DNA from 3 places in the Kosakonia cowanii JCM 10956 genome. Region 2 is predicted to be linked to each of the others. Evidence: predicted binding sites of a transcription regulator. Region 2 holds the regulator's gene; each other region holds the start of a gene.
What was found. Region 2 encodes sigma-54, which starts transcription at its own class of promoters, with help from an activator protein. Its sites were predicted from a motif close to GTTGGCACANNTTTCGCTNT; they were not measured.

Region 1: the regulator sigma-54 is predicted to act here: its motif matches at 2,425-2,444, upstream of hypA (hydrogenase maturation nickel metallochaperone HypA).
Region 3: the regulator sigma-54 is predicted to act here: its motif matches at 2,429-2,448, upstream of glnK (P-II family nitrogen regulator).

The regions. Positions count from the first base shown of each region.
Region 1 is NZ_CP019445.1:1,135,712-1,141,787, forward strand. It holds gene hycC (formate hydrogenlyase subunit 3) at 1-1,106, opposite strand, end outside; gene BWI95_RS05330 (4Fe-4S dicluster domain-containing protein) at 1,103-1,711, opposite strand; gene hycA (formate hydrogenlyase regulator HycA) at 1,806-2,273, opposite strand; gene hypA (hydrogenase maturation nickel metallochaperone HypA) at 2,471-2,818, shown strand; gene hypB (hydrogenase nickel incorporation protein HypB) at 2,822-3,694, shown strand; gene BWI95_RS05350 (HypC/HybG/HupF family hydrogenase formation chaperone) at 3,685-3,957, shown strand; gene hypD (hydrogenase formation protein HypD) at 3,957-5,078, shown strand; gene hypE (hydrogenase expression/formation protein HypE) at 5,075-6,076, shown strand, end outside.
Region 2 is NZ_CP019445.1:1,599,503-1,605,578, reverse strand. It holds gene elbB (isoprenoid biosynthesis glyoxalase ElbB) at 1-213, shown strand, start outside; gene mtgA (monofunctional biosynthetic peptidoglycan transglycosylase) at 210-941, shown strand; gene npr (PTS phosphocarrier protein NPr) at 942-1,214, opposite strand; gene rapZ (RNase adapter RapZ) at 1,211-2,065, opposite strand; gene ptsN (PTS IIA-like nitrogen regulatory protein PtsN) at 2,111-2,602, opposite strand; gene hpf (ribosome hibernation promoting factor) at 2,683-2,970, opposite strand; gene rpoN (RNA polymerase factor sigma-54) at 2,993-4,426, opposite strand; gene lptB (LPS export ABC transporter ATP-binding protein) at 4,475-5,200, opposite strand; gene lptA (lipopolysaccharide ABC transporter substrate-binding protein LptA) at 5,207-5,767, opposite strand; gene lptC (LPS export ABC transporter periplasmic protein LptC) at 5,736-6,076, opposite strand, start outside.
Region 3 is NZ_CP019445.1:2,373,986-2,380,061, reverse strand. It holds gene tesB (acyl-CoA thioesterase II) at 1-645, shown strand, start outside; gene amtB (ammonium transporter AmtB) at 720-2,006, opposite strand; gene glnK (P-II family nitrogen regulator) at 2,038-2,376, opposite strand; gene BWI95_RS11170 (SmdB family multidrug efflux ABC transporter permease/ATP-binding protein) at 2,631-4,409, opposite strand; gene BWI95_RS11165 (SmdA family multidrug ABC transporter permease/ATP-binding protein) at 4,402-6,076, opposite strand, start outside.

The DNA.
Region 1 (6,076 bases), 460 kb from region 2:
AGCATCGCCAGCGAGATAAGCGGCATGCGTTTACCGAGGCCGCCCAGTTTTTCGATATCGCGATAACCGGTAGCAAACCAGAGCGCGCCCGCACCGAGAAACAGCGTGCTTTTAAACAGGCTATGGTTGAAAAGATGATAGAGACCGCCGACCAGCCCGAGCGCCACCAGCGCAGGCTGGCGCAGCGCAAGCCCGCTGATGCCCGCGCCAAGGCCGAGCAGGATAATGCCGATATTCTCCAGCGTGTGGTAAGCCAGCAGCCGCTGGATATTGTGTTCCATCAGCGCATACAGCCCGCCGACAAAAGCGGTCAGCAGACCAAACGCCAGCAGCAGCACGCCCCACCACAGCGGCGGTTGCCCGCCAAGTAAAGAGAGCGTCAGAATGCCGAACAGGCCAACTTTCATCACCACGGCGGAGAAGAGCGCCGCTGCCGGGGCCGGGGCATTGGCATGGGCCTGCGGCACCCAGGCGTGCAGCGGGATAATCCCCGCCAGCAGGCCAAAACCCATCACGCCAAGCAGCCAGGTGCCGCCGCTCAGCGGGTGCAGGCTCAGCACGCTGAAATCGAGAGTCTGGTAGCGCTGCCACAGCAGCCAGCAGAGCAGCGCCAGCAGCAGCGTGCCGAGACGCCCGAGGGCGAACCAGAGTTTGCCGGAGGCGCTGCACCCGGTGAGGAACACCGCGCAGAGCGCCATGATCTCCGCCATCACCACCAGCGCGCCGAGGTTAGCTGCGCTCACCGCGCAGATCGCCGCCGCCAGCAGGAGGTTAATCAGCAGGCCATTGGCTTTTACCGCCTGATGGCGGTGCCACGCCAGGTTATAGAGGCTGATAAAGAAGCCGCAGACGCCAAGCGTCAGCAGCCAGACGGCGCCGAGCGGCGTGAGTAACAGATGAAGGTTGATGAGCGGCACAATACCGCTCACGGTTTGCCCGTCGAGCAGCGCACCAAGACCAGCCGCCGTCGCCAGCAGGCAGCCCACCGCACCACCCAGCCCCGCGAAGAAGCCGCTCAGGGGTTTGAACGCGCTCAGCAGGCCCGCCAGCAGCGCAGCAGCGCTCAGTGTGACGACCGCGGTGCTCAGCAAAGAGAAAAGCGTCATTTTGCACTCCCGTTATTCTGCGCAAACCGCGCCAGATCGCCGTAATCGCTATTAAGGGTCTGCTCGCGTTTGCGGCGGCTGGCGCGATTGATATCGTGCGGGCTGACCAGGTGCAGCGCCTTGGTCGGGCACATGCGCACGCAGGCCGGGCCGTCAGCGTCGAAGTAGCAGAGGTCGCACTTCACAGCGATGGCGCGCACGCCCGGCACCCAGTCGAGCAGCGAACTCACTTTCGCAGGCATTGGCGGCGCGGCGGGCGCTTTCGGCGTGTTGACGTTGGCCGGAATATCCAGCGGACGGCTGCCGGAAAACTCAATCGCGCCGAACGGACAGGCAATCGCGCAGAGCTTACAGCTGACGCAGAGGCTCTCATTGAGCTGCACCGCGCCATCCACGCGGTTGATGGCGTTCACCGGGCAGACCCCGGCGCAGGGCGCATCTTCACAGTGGTGGCACTGCTGCGGCGCAGATTCATGATGGCTGCGCATGACGCGCAGGCGCGGCATCGCCTGCAATCCATACGCGCGGTGCGTCTCGGCGCAGGCCGCCTCGCAGGTGTGGCAGCCAATACAGAGCGCCGGGTCGGCAATTACAAAACGGTTCACCAGTCAATCCTCAGGTGAGTCGCCCGCTTACGGGCAGTCATTTTTGACGAAACATGTCGATGGGTGTCATATCGACACCTGTCGACACTCCAGCTCAGGCCAGCACCGGCGAGTGCCCGTCGCGGGCAAGGGTGTTGAGGTTGGCCGGCGTATCGGCTTCCATTGCGGCATAGAGGTTGTCGTAGACGGCGGCGAGTTTGCCGAGGTAGTGCTCAAGCACCTTTTCGCGATCGCGGACCTCGAACAGGCCATCAATTTTCCCGTCGCTGGTGAGCCGCGCTTCGGCGATTAAACGCTTCTCTTCACTGCCTTTATTGGCAATCGCATACTCAATGGTATGGCCGTTAAAGCCGCCGCTCAGGGTGATATAAACCGTGAAGTGATCGAACAGCACGAAGCAGAGCTGCTGCTCCGGCGCACAGCCGATAGTGTGGTGCAAACGCGCTTTGGCGAGCGTAATGCCCTGAACCAGCGTATTGCAGTAACTGCGCCACGCCTCTTGCAGACGGTGGTGCCGTCCGGCGATGTAATCCGCCTTTTCGCTAATTTCCCAAATCGTCATCTCAGCTTACCCGCTTAATTGAAACAACTGCTGATAAGCATCATCCATGCCAGTTTTTAACCTCCTGATTTTAATTGATTTTATAAAAATAAAGGTGAATTTCGACGTGTCATCTCGTCATTGTCGTCATCGTCACCCTGACTAAATCGGGAGTGGCACTGTTATTGCATTAGCAGGGGAAATGATAAGGAGGCGTTATGCATGAAATCACGTTGTGCCAGCGCGCGCTGGAGGTGATTGAACAACAGGCGGCGGCAAATGGCGCACGCAAGGTCACCGGCGTCTGGCTGAAGGTGGGCGCATTTTCTTGCGTCGAAACGGACGCTTTAACGTTTTGTTTTGATCTGGTCTGCCGCGGCAGCCTGGCGGAAGGTTGTAGACTGCATATCGAACAACAACAGGCCGAGTGCTGGTGTGAGTCTTGCCAGCAGTATGTGACGTTACTCAGTCAGCGTGTACGCCGCTGTCCACAATGCCACAGCGACCAGTTGCAGATCGTCGCCGACGACGGTATGCAAATTCAGCGACTGGAAATTGAGGAGTAAGCAATGTGTACGACATGTGGTTGTCAGGATGGAAACCGCTATATAGAAGGCGATGAACATAACCCCCACTCCGCCTTTCGCAGCGCCCCCTTCGCCCCGGCGACGCGCCCGGCGCTGACCATTACCGGGGTCAAAACCGATGCGTTCAGCCCGACTCAGCTCGACGAGGGCGACCTGCATTATGGCCACGGCGCAGCGGGAACCCACGCGCCGGGCATCAGCCAGCGGCGGATGCTGGAAGTCGAGATCGACGTGCTGGATAAAAACAACCGCATCGCCGCCCGCAACCGCGCGCGCTTCGCGGCCCGCCAGCAACTGGTGCTGAATCTCGTCTCCAGCCCCGGCTCCGGCAAAACCACCCTGCTCACGGAAACCCTGCTGCGCCTGAAAAACCGCCTCCCCTGCGCGGTGATTGAGGGCGATCAGCAAACCGTCAACGACGCCGCGCGCATCCGCGCCACCGGCACCCCGGCAATTCAGGTCAATACCGGTAAAGGCTGCCACCTCGACGCGCAGATGATTGCCGATGCCGCACCGCGTCTGCCGCTGGCCGAGCAGGGCATCCTGTTTATTGAGAACGTCGGCAATCTGGTCTGCCCGGCGAGTTTTGACCTCGGCGAACGGCATAAAGTGGCGGTGCTCTCCGTAACCGAAGGGGAAGATAAGCCGCTCAAATATCCGCATATGTTTGCCGCCGCCTCGCTGATGCTGCTCAACAAAGTCGATCTGCTCCCCTACCTCAACTTCGATGTTGAGCAGTGCATCGCCTACGCGCGGGAGGTAAACCCAGAGATTGAGATCCTGCTGGTTTCCGCCACCAAAGGCGACGGCATGGACGCGTGGCTTGAGTGGCTGGAGGCGCAACGATGTGCATAGGCGTACCGGGGCAGATCTGCGCCATTGACGGCCTGCAGGCGAAAGTTGATGTCAGCGGCATCCAGCGTAATGTCGATTTAACGCTGGTCGGCAGTGAAGATGAGCAGGGTCGCTCGCGTATCGGCCAGTGGGTGCTGGTGCACGTCGGCTTTGCCATGAGCATCATCAACGAAGCGGAAGCGCGCGAAACGCTGGCGGCGCTGCAAAATATGTTCGACGTTGAGCCGGATGTCGGCGCGCTGCTCTACGGCGAGGAGGGATAATGCGCTTTGTCGATGAATACCGCGCACCGGAGCAGGTGATGCAGCTTATCGCCCGCCTGCGTGAACGTGCTAACGCACTTGCTTACACCGCCACGCGACCGCTGCGCATTATGGAGGTGTGCGGCGGCCACACGCATGCCATTTTCAAATTTGGCCTCGACCAGCTGCTGCCGGAGAATATTGAGTTTATCCACGGCCCCGGCTGCCCGGTCTGCGTCCTGCCGATGGGGCGCATCGACACCTGCGTGGAGATCGCCAGCCACCCGGAGGTGATCTTCTGCACCTTCGGCGACGCCATTCGCGTACCGGGCAAAAACGGCTCACTGTTACAGGCGAAGGCGCGCGGCGCGGATGTGCGCATCGTCTACTCGCCGCTCGATGCGCTGGCGCTGGCGGAGAAAAACCCGCAGCGTAAGGTGGTCTTTTTTGGCCTCGGCTTCGAAACCACCATGCCGGCCACCGCGATTACGCTACAACAGGCGAAGGCGCGGGATATCAACAACTTCTGGTTTTTCTGCCAGCACATCACGCTGATCCCGACCCTGCGCAGCCTGCTTGAACAGCCCGATAACGGCATTGACGCCTTTCTCGCGCCCGGCCACGTCAGCATGGTGATTGGCACCGATGCCTACACCTTTATTGCCGATGAGTTTCAGCGCCCGCTGGTGGTCGCCGGTTTTGAGCCGCTCGACCTGTTACAGGGCGTGTTGATGCTGGTCGAGCAGAAGATTGCTGCCCAAAGCCGGGTGGAGAATCAGTATCGCCGCGTGGTACCAGATGAGGGCAACCGGCGGGCGCAAGAGGCGATTGCCGAGGTGTTCACCGTGCGCGGCGACAGCGAGTGGCGCGGGCTGGGGATGATTGGCGAGTCGGGCGTGCATCTGACTGCTCCCTATCAGCGTTTTGACGCCGAAGCCCATTTCCAGCCAGCCATGCAGCAGGTCTATGACGACCCGCGCGCCCGCTGCGGCGACGTGCTGACCGGGCGCTGCAAACCGCACCACTGCCCGCTGTTTGGCAACACCTGTAATCCACAAAGCGCCTTTGGCGCGCTGATGGTCTCCTCTGAAGGAGCCTGCGCTGCCTGGTATCACTATCGTGCTCAGGAGTGTGAAGTATGAATGAGGTTCAGATGGCGCACGGCAGCGGCGGCCAGGCGATGCAGCAGCTGATAGGCGAACTCTTTATGCAGGCTTTTGCCAACCCCTGGCTGGCGGAGCAGGAGGATCAGGCGCGCCTCGATCTCACCGCGCTGGCGGCGGGCGGCGACAGGCTTGCCTTCTCCACCGACAGCTATGTGATTGACCCGCTGATTTTCCCCGGCGGTGACATCGGCAAACTCGCCGTCTGCGGCACCGCCAATGATGTGGCGGTCAGCGGCGCGATCCCGCGCTACCTCTCCTGCGGCTTTATCCTCGAAGAGGGGCTGTCGATGGCAACCCTGAAACAGGTGGTGGAGAGCATGGCGGCAACGGCCCGCAGCGCCGGGATCGCCATTGTCACCGGCGACACCAAAGTGGTGCAGCGCGGCGCAGCGGATAAGCTGTTTATTAATACCGCCGGTATTGGTGCGATCCCCGCCACTATTCACTGGGCGGCGGCCTCGTTACAGCCGGGCGATGTGCTACTGGCAAGCGGCACGCTGGGCGACCACGGCGCGACGATCCTCAACCTGCGTGAAGGGCTGGGGCTCGACGGGGAGTTAAGCAGCGACTGCGCGGTGCTGACGCCGTTAATTGAGACGCTGCGCGATCTGCCCGGCGTCAAAGCTCTGCGCGACGCAACGCGCGGCGGCGTCAACGCGGTGGTGCATGAGTTTGCCGCCGCCTGCGGGTATGGCATTGAATTACAAGAGAGCAAATTGCCGATTAACCCGGCGGTGCGCGGCGTATGTGAACTGCTGGGGCTGGATGCGCTTAACTTCGCCAATGAGGGCAAACTGGTGATCGCCGTTGCGCGCGACAGCGCCGAACTGGCGCTTAGCCGCTTACGCGCCCACCCTTTAGGTAAAGATGCATCGATGATTGGCGAAGTGGTCGAACAACAGGGCGTGCGGTTAGCCGGGCTTTACGGCGTGAAACGCCTGTTAGATCTCCCCCATGCGGAGCCGTTACCGCGG
Region 2 (6,076 bases):
CCGCTGCGTCTCACCATCGGAACCGATGTCGACACTGCCGAAGTTTTGGAAGAGATGGGCGCTGAGCACGTGCCGTGTCCGGTGGACGATATTGTTGTCGATGAAGAGAACAAAGTGGTGACCACACCGGCTTATATGCTGGCGGAAGATATTGCCCAGGCGGCAACAGGAATTGAGAAGCTGGTGACGCGCGTGCTGGTATTGTGCGAATGAAGCGAGGCGGAGGCGGTAAGCTGAAGGCCGCGCTAAAACGCCTTCTTCTGCGTGTTCTGTTAGTGCTGGTGGCCTTCTGGGGCGGCGGTATTCTGCTGTTCAGCTTCTTACCCGTGCCGTTTTCCGCAGTGATGGTCGAGCGGCAACTGAGCGCGTGGCTGACGGGGGATTTTAGCTATGTCGCCCACTCGGACTGGGTCAGCATGGATGAGATCTCACCGTGGATGGCGCTGGCGGTGGTTGCCGCTGAAGATCAGCGCTTTCCCGATCACTGGGGATTAGATGTAGAAGCCATCGAAAAAGCGCTCTCACATAATGAAAAGCATGAGAACCGCATTCGCGGCGCCTCGACACTGTCGCAACAGACGGTGAAAAACCTCTTTTTGTGGGACGGTAAAAGCTGGCTGCGAAAAGGGCTGGAGGCGGGGCTGACGGTAACAACGGAAGCGGTATGGACGAAACGGCGCATCCTGACGGTCTACCTGAATATTGCGGAGTTTGGTGACGGCATATTTGGTGTGGAAGAGGCGTCGCAGCGCTATTTTCATAAACCCGCGAGCCGGCTGACGATGTCGGAAGCCGCGCTGCTGGCGGCGGTGCTGCCGAACCCGATTCGTTATAAAGCGGCAGCGCCTTCAGGTTATGTGCGTAACCGTCAGGCGTGGATCATGCGCCAGATGCAACAGCTGGGTGGCGAAGGCTTTTTGCAGAGTAACAACCTGCACTGATTACTCTTCGTCGAACCCGGCGATAAACAGCGCCACCACCGCGGCCAGCGCTTCCTCTTCCTGAGGGCCGCTGGCTTCGACTTCAATCTGTCGGCCTTTGGCGGAATCCAGCATCAGCAGAGCGATCACGCTGCTGGCTTCCGCTTCGGTTCCCTCTTCATTACGCAACAGCACTTCCGCGTCAAAGCCCTGCACCAGTTCAAACAGTTTCATCGCCGGGCGCGCGTGCATGCCCAGCTTATTGGTGATCTCAACGGTTTGTTTTACGGTCATGTTTTGCGTTTTTCCAGCGTACGGTGACGGGACTGCACGTTTTTGCCGCGCGAGCGGAAGTAGTCCGCCAGCTGTTCGGCGATATAAACAGAGCGGTGTTTACCCCCGGTACAGCCGATGGCAACCGTCAGGTAGCTACGGTTGTTGGTCTCCAGCATCGGCAACCACAGTTCGAGGTAACTGCGCGTCTGGTAGATGAAGTTATGCACTTCGGTGTGCCTGTCGAGGAATGCGGCGACGGGCTTATCAAGGCCGGTCATCGGACGCAGCTTCGGATCCCAGTGCGGGTTCGGCAGGAAGCGTACGTCAAAGACGTAATCGGCATCGATTGGAATGCCGTGCTTGAAGCCAAAGGATTCGAAGACCATGGTCAGTTCGCGCTCGCGTTTGCCCAGCAGGCGCGTGCGCAGCATCTCTGCCAGCTCATGCACCGACATCTCTGAGGTATCAACAATCAGATCGGCACGCGAACGCAGCGGCTCAAGCAGATTGCTCTCTTCATCGATGGCGCTCTCCAGCGACAGGTTTTTGCTTGAGAGCGGGTGCAGGCGGCGCGTGTCGCTGTAGCGGCGGATCAGGGTGTTGCGATCCGCATCTAAAAAGAGCAGCTGCGGCGAAAACGCCTCCGGCAGGTTGCTCATCGCCTGCTCAAAGATCTCCGGCGACTCCGGCATGTTGCGCACATCGATACTGACGGCGGCAGAGATCTGGCGATCGGCGAGGGTTTGCGCCAGTTCCGGCAACAGCACAACCGGCAGGTTATCAACACAGTAGAAACCCATATCTTCCAGTGCGCGTAGCGCCACGGATTTCCCTGAACCCGAACGACCACTGACGATCATCAGGACCATGGGTCATTTCTCCTCAGAACGACTGACAAGTATAGTCTTACCCGGTTACGCATCGCCGCGCTCGCCTTCTGTCTGCGTGATGATCTCATAGAGCTCTTCATCACTCTGCGCGCCGCGCAGGCGTCGACAAATGGTTTTATCTGCCAGCCGCTTGGCGACCAGTGAAAGGGTGTGCAGATGCGTTTTGGTTTGATCTGCCGGCACCAGCAGGGCAAAGAGCAGATCGACGGGTTGATTATCGATAGCGTCGAAGGCAATCGGCGTTTCGAGTTGTACAAACACGCCGACGGCGCGCAGTGTATCTTCCTCGAGCTTGCCGTGGGGAATGGCGATACCGTTACCAATGCCGGTACTGCCCATTTTTTCACGCGTAAGAACCGCTTCGAAGACCACCTGCGGCGGCAGACCTAACTGTTTCGCCGCCAGCTCGCTGATAATTTCCAGCGCGCGTTTTTTACTCTGGCAGTGAACGCCGCTACGGGTACATTCCTGGTTAAGCACTGTGCTCAGTTGAAGAGCCGAATCGTTATTCATCATAATTTCACCTAAGCGACGCCGGAGCCAGCACCCAACCGGGTTGCGGTCGGGTGCAACGCGCCAGACGGACGCCCGGACAATTAGTGTTGTTTCAGTTTATCTTTATGCTTCGTGAGCTGCCGCGCCAGTTTATCAATTAAACCGTCAATAGCAGCATACATATCTTGTCCTTCCGCACTGGCATGCAGTTCGCCTCCATTCACATGCAGCGTGGCATCTGAAATGTGCGTCACCTTTTCCACTTTCAACACAACATAAACCTGATTAATCCTGTCGAAATAGTGCTCCAGCTTGGCGAATTTGCTGTTTAAAAACTCGCGCAGGGCATCGGTAATCTCAACGTTTTGTCCGGTGATGTTTAGCTGCATAGTGTCTTCCTTATCGGTTGGGTCACACCAGCTGTTTACGCTGGTTAGACGGCGGAATGGATAAAGATTCTCGATACTTCGCAACGGTTCGCCGCGCGACCATGATTCCCTGATTGGAAAGCAGCGTCGTCAGCTTACTGTCGCTCAGCGGTTTTGCAGGGTTTTCAGCGGCGATCAACTTCTTCACCAGTGCGCGGATGGCCGTGGAGGAGGCTTCGCCGCCGCCTTCGGTATTCACATGGCTAGAGAAGAAATACTTCAGTTCAAAAATGCCGCGAGGACTGTGCAGGTACTTCTGGGTCGTAACACGAGAGATAGTGGACTCGTGCATCTCGACGGCCTGGGCGATATCCGCCAGCACCATCGGTTTCATAAATTCTTCGCCCTGCTCAAAGAACGCCTGCTGCTGCTCGACGATGCAGCGGCTGACGCGCAGCAGCGTGTCATTGCGGCTCTCCAGGCTTTTGATCAACCACTTCGCTTCCTGCAAATTACTGCGAATGAACTGCGTGTCGGCGTCGTTACGCCCGCCGCTGCCCATCGCTGCATACTGCTGGTTGATCTTAAGACGTGGAATGCTGTCGGCGTTAAGCTCTACCGTCCAGCGCCCGTTGTGTTTGCGCACCAGCACATCGGGGATCACATACTCCGGCTCGCTGGTCTGGATCGACTGCCCGGGACGCGGATCGAGGGACTGGATCAGATTGACCGCCTCTTTCAGCACATCCTCTTTCAGGCGCGTCACGCGCATCAGCGAGCGGAAGTCATGATTGGCCAGCAGATCGAGATGATCGCAGATAATAAGCCGGGCCTCTTCACACCACGGTGTCGCTTTGGCGAACTGAGAGAGCTGAACCAGCAGGCAGTCGCGCAGATCGCGCGCCGCAACGCCAACGGGATCAAAACGCTGAACGCGCTTTAGCACCGCTTCGACTTCATCCATGCCGATCTCGTCGTTCCCCATGCTCTCGAGGATCTCCTCAAGCGTCACGGTGAGATAGCCAGTTTCGTCCACGGCATCAACGATCGAGGTCGCAATGGCGCGATCCGTATCGGAGAAGGGGGTCAGCTCTACCTGCCACATCAGGTAATCCTGTAGCGACTGGGTGGTTTCACCCTGGTAGATCGGCAGTTCATCATCAATGTAATCGTTACTGCTGCCTGACGGCGTGCCGGCGGTGTAGATCTCATCCCAGCTGGCATCCAGCGGCAGTTCGTCAGGCATCTCTTTCTGTTCGAGTGCATCCGCGGTGTCCAGGCCATCTTTTTCCTGAACCTGTTCGCTATCCACTTCTTCGTGAAGATCGGTTTGTTCCAGCAGTGGGTTGCTCTCCAGCGCCTGCTGAAGTTCCTGCTGAAGTTCCAACGTGGACAACTGCAAAAGGCGAATGGCCTGTTGCAGTTGCGGCGTCATGGCTAGCTGTTGGCTAAGCCGTAGTTGCAAACCTTGCTTCATATTCAGAGCAGCACTCTCCGACAAAAAATGTCAATAAACCTTACCCTATCAGAGTCTGAAGTCTTCCCCAAGATATACGCGCTTAACATGTTCGTCTTCAAGGATTTGCTGCGGCGTGCCGTGGGCGATGAGATGCCCCTGGCTGACAATATAGGCGCGCTCACATACGGCCAGCGTTTCGCGCACGTTATGGTCGGTAATCAGCACCCCAAGCCCGCTGTCACGCAGATGCTCGATAATGCGTTTGATGTCGATAACCGAGATTGGGTCAACGCCCGCAAAGGGTTCATCGAGCAGGATAAATTTCGGGTTTGCCGCCAGCGCGCGGGCAATCTCGACGCGGCGACGTTCACCGCCGGAGAGCGCCTGGCCCATGCTGTCGCGCAGGTGATCGATATGGAACTCTTCCATCAGCTCGTTGGCGCGATCTTCACGCTGTTCCGTGGTGAGATCGTCACGAATCTGCAGCACTGCCATCAGGTTGTCATAGACGCTGAGGCGACGGAAGATCGAGGCTTCCTGCGGTAAATAGCCGATGCCGCGACGCGCGCGCGCATGCAGCGGCAGCAGGCTGATATCTTCATCATCAATAATGATGTTGCCGGCATCGCGCGCAACAATCCCGACCACCATATAGAAGGTGGTGGTTTTCCCTGCGCCGTTAGGGCCAAGCAAGCCGACGATTTCACCGGAGTTAACGGTCAGACTGACGTCTTCGACCACGCGACGGCCTTTATAAGCCTTGGCGAGATTCTTTGCAGTTAATGTTGCCATAACGGATTAGTTACTCTTCTTTTGCGCCGGGGCCGGGGCGGATTTGTTGCTCTTGTCCTGTAACTGCGACGGTACCAGCACAGTAGTTACGCGCTTACCTTTGTCGCTGAACGCCTGCATCTTCTGCTCTTTCACCAGGTAGGTGATTTTGTCACCAGCAATATTGCTGTCCAACTGCTCGAGATAGGCGTTGCCGGTCAGGATGACGAAATCTTTTTCCAGTTCGTAGTGCATCTGCGAGGCGTGGCCTTTAACCGGCTTGCCGTTGTCCTGCATCTGGTAGAAGGTGGCCGGATTGCCGTAACCGTCGATGATCTCTCTGCCTTGCTGGCCGCCCGGACGGGTGACCACCACCTTATCGGCGTTGATCTTAATCGTCCCCTGCGTCACGACGACATTGCCGGTGAAGGTGACAACATTCCCCTGCATATCCAGCGACTGCTGATCGGAGTCGATGTGGATCGGCTGGTCGGTATCCCCGGTCACAGCGAGCGCCGGAAGCGCGGCAGCGAAGAGCGTACTCGCCAGGAGAAGATTAAGGCTGCGTTTGTTTGTTTTGAATTTCATAGGAGCTTCTAACCTTTTCAATCAGCTCGGCGTTTTTGCTGCGTAAATTGCCGCGCATTTTCAGGCCGGTGGAATTAAATGTTGTTCCGTATAACGTAACCTGATCGTCTGAGAAAACATCCTGGGTGACCAGGTTGATCCGGGCGTTATCCGTGGTGATTCTGCGTAATTGTGCGTCCGCAGTCAGCGCGTTAACTTCGACATGTCCATAGAGGTAAAGCATTTTGTCGTCGGTGAGCTTTGCTTTATCCGACTTGATAGACCAGGTCGGAACTTTGTTCTCATCGAAGGTGGTTAACACCGGTTTGG
Region 3 (6,076 bases), 770 kb from region 2:
CCGATTGTTTATGACGTGGAAGTGCTGCGCGACGGCAACAGCTTTAGCGCTCGCCGCGTGGCAGCGGTGCAGAACGGCAAACCGATTTTCTATATGACCGCCTCCTTCCAGGCACCGGAGCCGGGCTATGAGCATCAAAAAACGATGCCCGCCGCGCCCGCGCCGGACTCGCTCAAATCGGAAACGGAGATCGCCCGCGATCTCTCGCACTTGCTGCCGCCCGGCGTGAAAGAGAAGTTCCTCAGCGACAAGCCGCTGGAGATCCGCCCGGTCGAGTTCCATAACCCGCTGAAGGGCCATGTGGCCGATCCGGTGCGTCAGGTGTGGATCCGCGCCAACGGCGTGCTGGATGAAGATTTCCGCATCCACCAATATCTGCTTGGCTACGCCTCGGACTTTAACTTCCTGCCGGTGGCGCTGCAGCCTCACGGCGTTGGCTTCCTTGAGCGCGGCATGCAGGTGGCAACTATCGACCACTCAATGTGGTTCCATCGCCCGTTCAATATGAACGACTGGCTGCTCTACAGCGTGGAGAGCACCTCCGCCTCCAGCGCCCGCGGCTTTGTGCGCGGCGAATTCTATACCCAGGATGGCGTGCTGGTGGCCTCCAGCGTGCAGGAAGGGGTAATGCGTAACCGCAACTAAGCCGGTTGTGTTACCGCCAAAAGAAAAGCCTCCGTACGCGGAGGCTTTTTTATGCTCAGGAGATACTCAACTTATCAGGCGTTGTAGGCGTTTTCGCCGTGGCTGTTGACGTCCAGCCCTTCACGCTCTTGCTCTTCCGGTACGCGCAGGCCAACCGTCATATCCGCCAGTTTGTAGCCGATAAAGGCGACGACCGCAGACCAGACGATGGTGATGCCCACGCTCTCCAGCTGCACCAGCACCTGATGGCCCATGGTGACGCCGGAGGCGAAGCCTACGCCGCCGAGGGAGGTGGAGGCGAAGATGCCCGTCAGGATACAGCCGATAATGCCGCACACGCCGTGAACGCCGAAGACATCACACGGATCATCGACGCGCAGCATACGTTTCAGCGCCGTCACGCCCCACAGACCCGCCAGACCGCACACCAGACCGACAATCAGCGCGCCGCCGACACCGACATAACCACACGCCGGGGTGATACCCACCAGGCCAGCAATCGCACCGGAGCAGGCACCGAGCAGCGAAGGCTTGCCGCGCATTGCCCACTCGCCAAACACCCAGGAGAGGATCGCGGCAGCAGTGGCGACCACGGTGTTCACAAAGGCCAGCGCGGCGATTTCGTTGGCGCTGCTCGCCGAACCGGCGTTGAAGCCAAACCAGCCAACATAGAGGATCGCAGTACCGATAAAGACCATCGGCAGGTTGTGCGGTTTAAACGCCTCTTTGCCGAAGCCGACGCGTTTGCCAATCAGGTACGCACCCACCAGGCCTGCAATCGCGGCGTTGATGTGCACCACCGTACCGCCGGCAAAGTCGAGCGCGCCGTGGGTTGCCAGCAGACCGCCACCCCATACCATGTGCGCAATCGGCACATAGGAGAGCGTCATCCACACCACCACAAATATCAGCACCGCAGAGAAGCGAATACGCTCGGCGAGCGCGCCGACGATAAGCCCCACGGTGATGCAGGCGAAGGAGCCCTGGAAAGCGACATGGATGTATTGATAGATGCTGCCCATCACATCAGTGAGGGCAATATTTTTCAGCATCACCCAGTTGAAGCTGCCGAAGAAGCTGTTGCCTTCGCTGAAGGCGAGCGAGTAGCCGTAGACCACCCAGAGAATGCAGACCAGCGCGAAGGTAACCGCCACCTGGGTCAGCATTGAGAGCACGTTTTTGCCACGGATCAGGCCGCCGTAAAAGAGCGCGATGCCCGGAATGGACATAAACAGCACCAGCGCGGTGCAAATCATCATAAAACCGTTATCGGCTTTATCCGCAACGGCCGGCGCGGCAAGCGCCAGGCCCGGCAGCAAAGCCAGCGAGGCAAGGGTAGCTTTTACTGTTTTCATTCTCATTTTTCCGATCCCTATCACTGTGTGTCAGCTATTACAGCGCCGCTTCGTCGGCTTCGCCGGTACGAATACGGATCACGCGTTCGAGTTCGGCAACGAAAATTTTGCCGTCGCCAATTTTTCCGGTGTAGGCCGCTTTACTGATGATATCGATCACCTCATCAAGCTGATCGTCGGCGATCGCCACGTCGATTTTTACTTTTGGCAGGAAGTTGACGCTGTATTCCGCACCGCGGTAAAGCTCGGCATGCCCCTTCTGACGGCCAAACCCTTTTACTTCCGTCACGGTCAGCCCCTGAATACCAATCGAAGAGAGCGCTTCACGCACATCTTCAAGTTTGAATGGCTTAATCACCACGGTTACCAGCTTCATAGATTCCCCTCACTCGACATTCGCAAATGGACGCAGCCAACATGAGGAAGGTATTGCAAGGGGTGTGCCAGAAATGTGAAGGCGCGCGTTTTCGCGCAATAAAGAGACAAAGCCAGAAGCGGTGATGGGCGGCGCAAGCGCACTGATGATGCAGAAGCGGCGGAAAAAAGAAAAACGCACCATGACAGTGCATGGTGCGTTACATTTTTGCACCACCAGGCGCTGATGCGCGCAGGGTGCTTAATTTTGGTGCATCAGGCGCTGAGCGACTCTTCCCGCGTGCTGGCCGCCAGCTCTTCACCCGCTAACTGCAGCTGGTACATCTGGTAGTAGCGCCCTTTCGCCGCCAGCAGCTGCTGATGGGTACCGCGCTCAACCGCCTGTCCGCGGTGCAGCACCAGGATGGTTTCCGCTTCGACAATGGTCGATAAGCGGTGGGCAATCACCACCAGCGTGGTCTTCTCGCGGATCGCCGCCAGCGCCTGCTGGATCGCCTGCTCGGTGCCGGAGTCAATATTCGCCGTCGCTTCATCCAGGATCAGGATCTGCGGGGCATCAACCAGCACGCGCGCCAGCGCCAGCAGCTGTTTCTGCCCGACGGAGAGATTATTCCCCTGCTCGCCAAGGCGGGTGTAGATGCCTTCACTCAGGGTGCGTGCCAGGTCGGCAAGCTGGACAATCTCAAGCGCTTTCCAGACGCGCTCTTCGCTGATATCCCGCCCAAGAGTGACGTTGGCGAAGAAGCTGTCGGCCAGCACCACCGGATCCTGCTGCACCATCGCGACGCCTTTGCGCAGCGCGCTGTGGCCTAGCGTGGCAAGCGGGCGACCGTCGAGGCGGATCTCCCCTTTGGTTAACGGGTAGTAGCCCATCAGCAGGCTGGCAAGCGTACTTTTACCGCTGCCGGTATGGCCGACCAGCGCGACAAAGCTGCGCGGCTCAACATGCAGGGAGATATCCTGCAATACCAGTTGATCTTCGCGGTAGGCGAAGGAGAGGTTTTCAATGTCGATCGCCCCGCTGTGCAGCGGCGTCTCGTCATCGCCGTAGTTCTGGCGCGGTCGATCCATCAGTTCGAAGACGCGCTCACCGGCGACCACCGCCTGTTGCAGCATCGACTGCTGGGTCGTCAGCTCGATCAGCGGCTCGTTAAGGCGGCCAAGGTAGCTGATAAAGGCGTAAAGCACCCCAACCTCCACCGTGCCGACGGTTGAGAAGCCAAACAGCATCAGCAGGCCGCAGAGCACCAGCGCGGAAAAGAGGCTAAGCAGCGGGCGCAGCAGGAAGCCATCGAGGCGCAGGGTTTGCATCCGTGCGAAGTAGTGCGAGCGGCTCGCTTCGCTCATGCGCTCGCCGAAGCGCGCCTGCTGGCGGAACTGCTGGATCACGCTCATGCCGTTGATGATTTCGTTAAAGCCATCGTTGATATCGGCAAGGTAGGCGCGCATGCGCCGCACAATCGGCGTGCTGAAACGCTGATAGATCAGCATCACGATAATCACCGCCGGGAAGATGCCCATCGCTACCAGCGCCATACGCCAGTCGAGGCTGAACATCGCCACCAGCATCGCGCCAATTAGCGCCGCGCTGCGCAACACGGTGGCGACCACCGTTACGTAGAGATCGCGGATCACTTCGGTGTCGTTGGTCACGCGCGAGATAATCTGCCCTACCGGCTGGGTGTCGAAGGCGCTGAGCGGCTGGCGCAGCGCGGCATCCATTACATCGGTGCGCAGCTGTTGCACCACGCCGACCGCCGCCTGGTTAAAGAGCAGCGCCTGGGCATAGTGCAGCCCTGCCGCCAGCAGTTGCAGGCCAACATAAGCCGCCGCCAGCCCGGCGATCAGCGCAAGCGGAAGATAACTTTTCGCCACCATATTATCGATAAAGTAGCTGATCAGCGCCGGGCCGGAGACTTCGGCAATTGCCGCCACCCACAGCATCAGCACTGCTTTACTGAGCGGCTTGCGCCACGGTTTACCGTAGACCAGCAGACGTTTCAGCGTTGGCCACTGACGAGAGAAGTTACGCATCCCCGGCCTCCTGCGGATGGTCGTCCAGCGCCGCTTCCAGTTGCTGATACCGGTACATGTCGCGATACCAGCCAGGCTGGCGCGCGAGCTGCTCATGTTGGCCGCGCTGGGCGATATGGCCATGTTGCATAACGATAATCTCACTGGCTTCCGTCAGCGCCGACAGGCGATGCGCGCTGATAATTACGGTGCGCCCTTCGCCCCACTGGCGCAGGTTGTGCAAAATCTGGTGTTCGGTGCGCCCATCCACCGCGGAGAGGGCGTCATCAAGAATAAGGATTTCGGCATTCAGCAGCAGCGCACGGGCGATGGAGATACGCTGTTTCTGCCCGCCGGAGAGCATCACGCCGCGCTCGCCCACTTCGGTGTCGTAGCCCTGCGGCAGGCGCAGAATGTCGTCATGGACGCTGGCAAGCTTCGCCACATGCTCAATCTCCTCCTGCGTCGCACCGGGCCTGCCAAGGGCAATGTTATGGCCGATGGTGTCGGAGAAGAGAAACGGCGTCTGGTTGACGACAGCAAGGCGGCTGCGCCAGCTGTCCAGTTTCAGCTGCGTCAGCGGCATATCGTGGAAGCGAATATCGCCCGCGTCGACATCAAAATGGCGCTGAATCAACGCCAGCAGCGTACTTTTCCCCGCGCCGGTCGGGCCGCAGATGCCGAGCATCTGGCCCGGCTCAAGGGTCGCGCTGACGTTGGTCAGCGCCGCGCTGTCGGTTTGCGGATAGTGAAACGCTTTGATGGAGAGCGTTAAGGTGCCGCGCTCGGCGGGCACGGTTTCCGTGCCGTCGTTCACCACCGGCGCTTCCGCCAGCATATCGCGGATGCGGCTATAGGCCGCGCTGCCGCGCTCGACGATGTTAAACATCCACGCCAGCGCCAGCATTGGCCAGATCATCAGCCCAAGATACATGGCAAAACTGGTCAGCTCGCCGAGGGTCAGCGAACCATGCACCACCATCCAGCTGCCGCCGCCAATCGCCAGCATGTTTGCCATGCCGATGGCGATATAGATAGTTGGATCAAAGCGCGCATCGACGCGCGCCACGCGCATGTTTTTCGCGCCGGTATCCGCCGCCTCGCTGCCAAAGAGCGCCGACTGGCGATCTTCCAGGCCAAAGGCTTTGATCATGCGGATGCTGGTCATGCTCTCCTGGGTGCGATCGTTTAACGCAGAGAAGGCCGCCTGCGCGGCTTTAAAGCGGCTGTGCAGCTGATCGCCGTAGCGCTTGATCACCAGCGCCATAATCGGCATCGGCAATAACGACAGCAGGGTTAGCTGCCAGCTGATCTGGGTTGCCATCACAATCAGTACCACGCAGCCCATCACCAGCGAGTCGACCAGCGTTAACACCCCTTCCCCGGCGGCAAACACCACGCGATCCACATCATTGGTGGCGCGCGCCATTAAATCGCCGGTGCGGTGGCGCAGATAAAATTCCGGGTGCTGGCGGCTGAGCTGGCGGTAGAAATCCTCGCGCAGTTCAACGGCGAGCTGATAGGAGGCTCCGAAGAGCCAGACGCGCCAGACATAGCGCAGCAGATAGGTGACGACGGCAATCGCCACCAGCGCTGCTACCCACATCCACACCTGCTGATGGGTAAACTGCTTCTGGGTGACGCCATCCACCACAATCCCCACCACTTTTGGCGAGACCAGCTGCAAG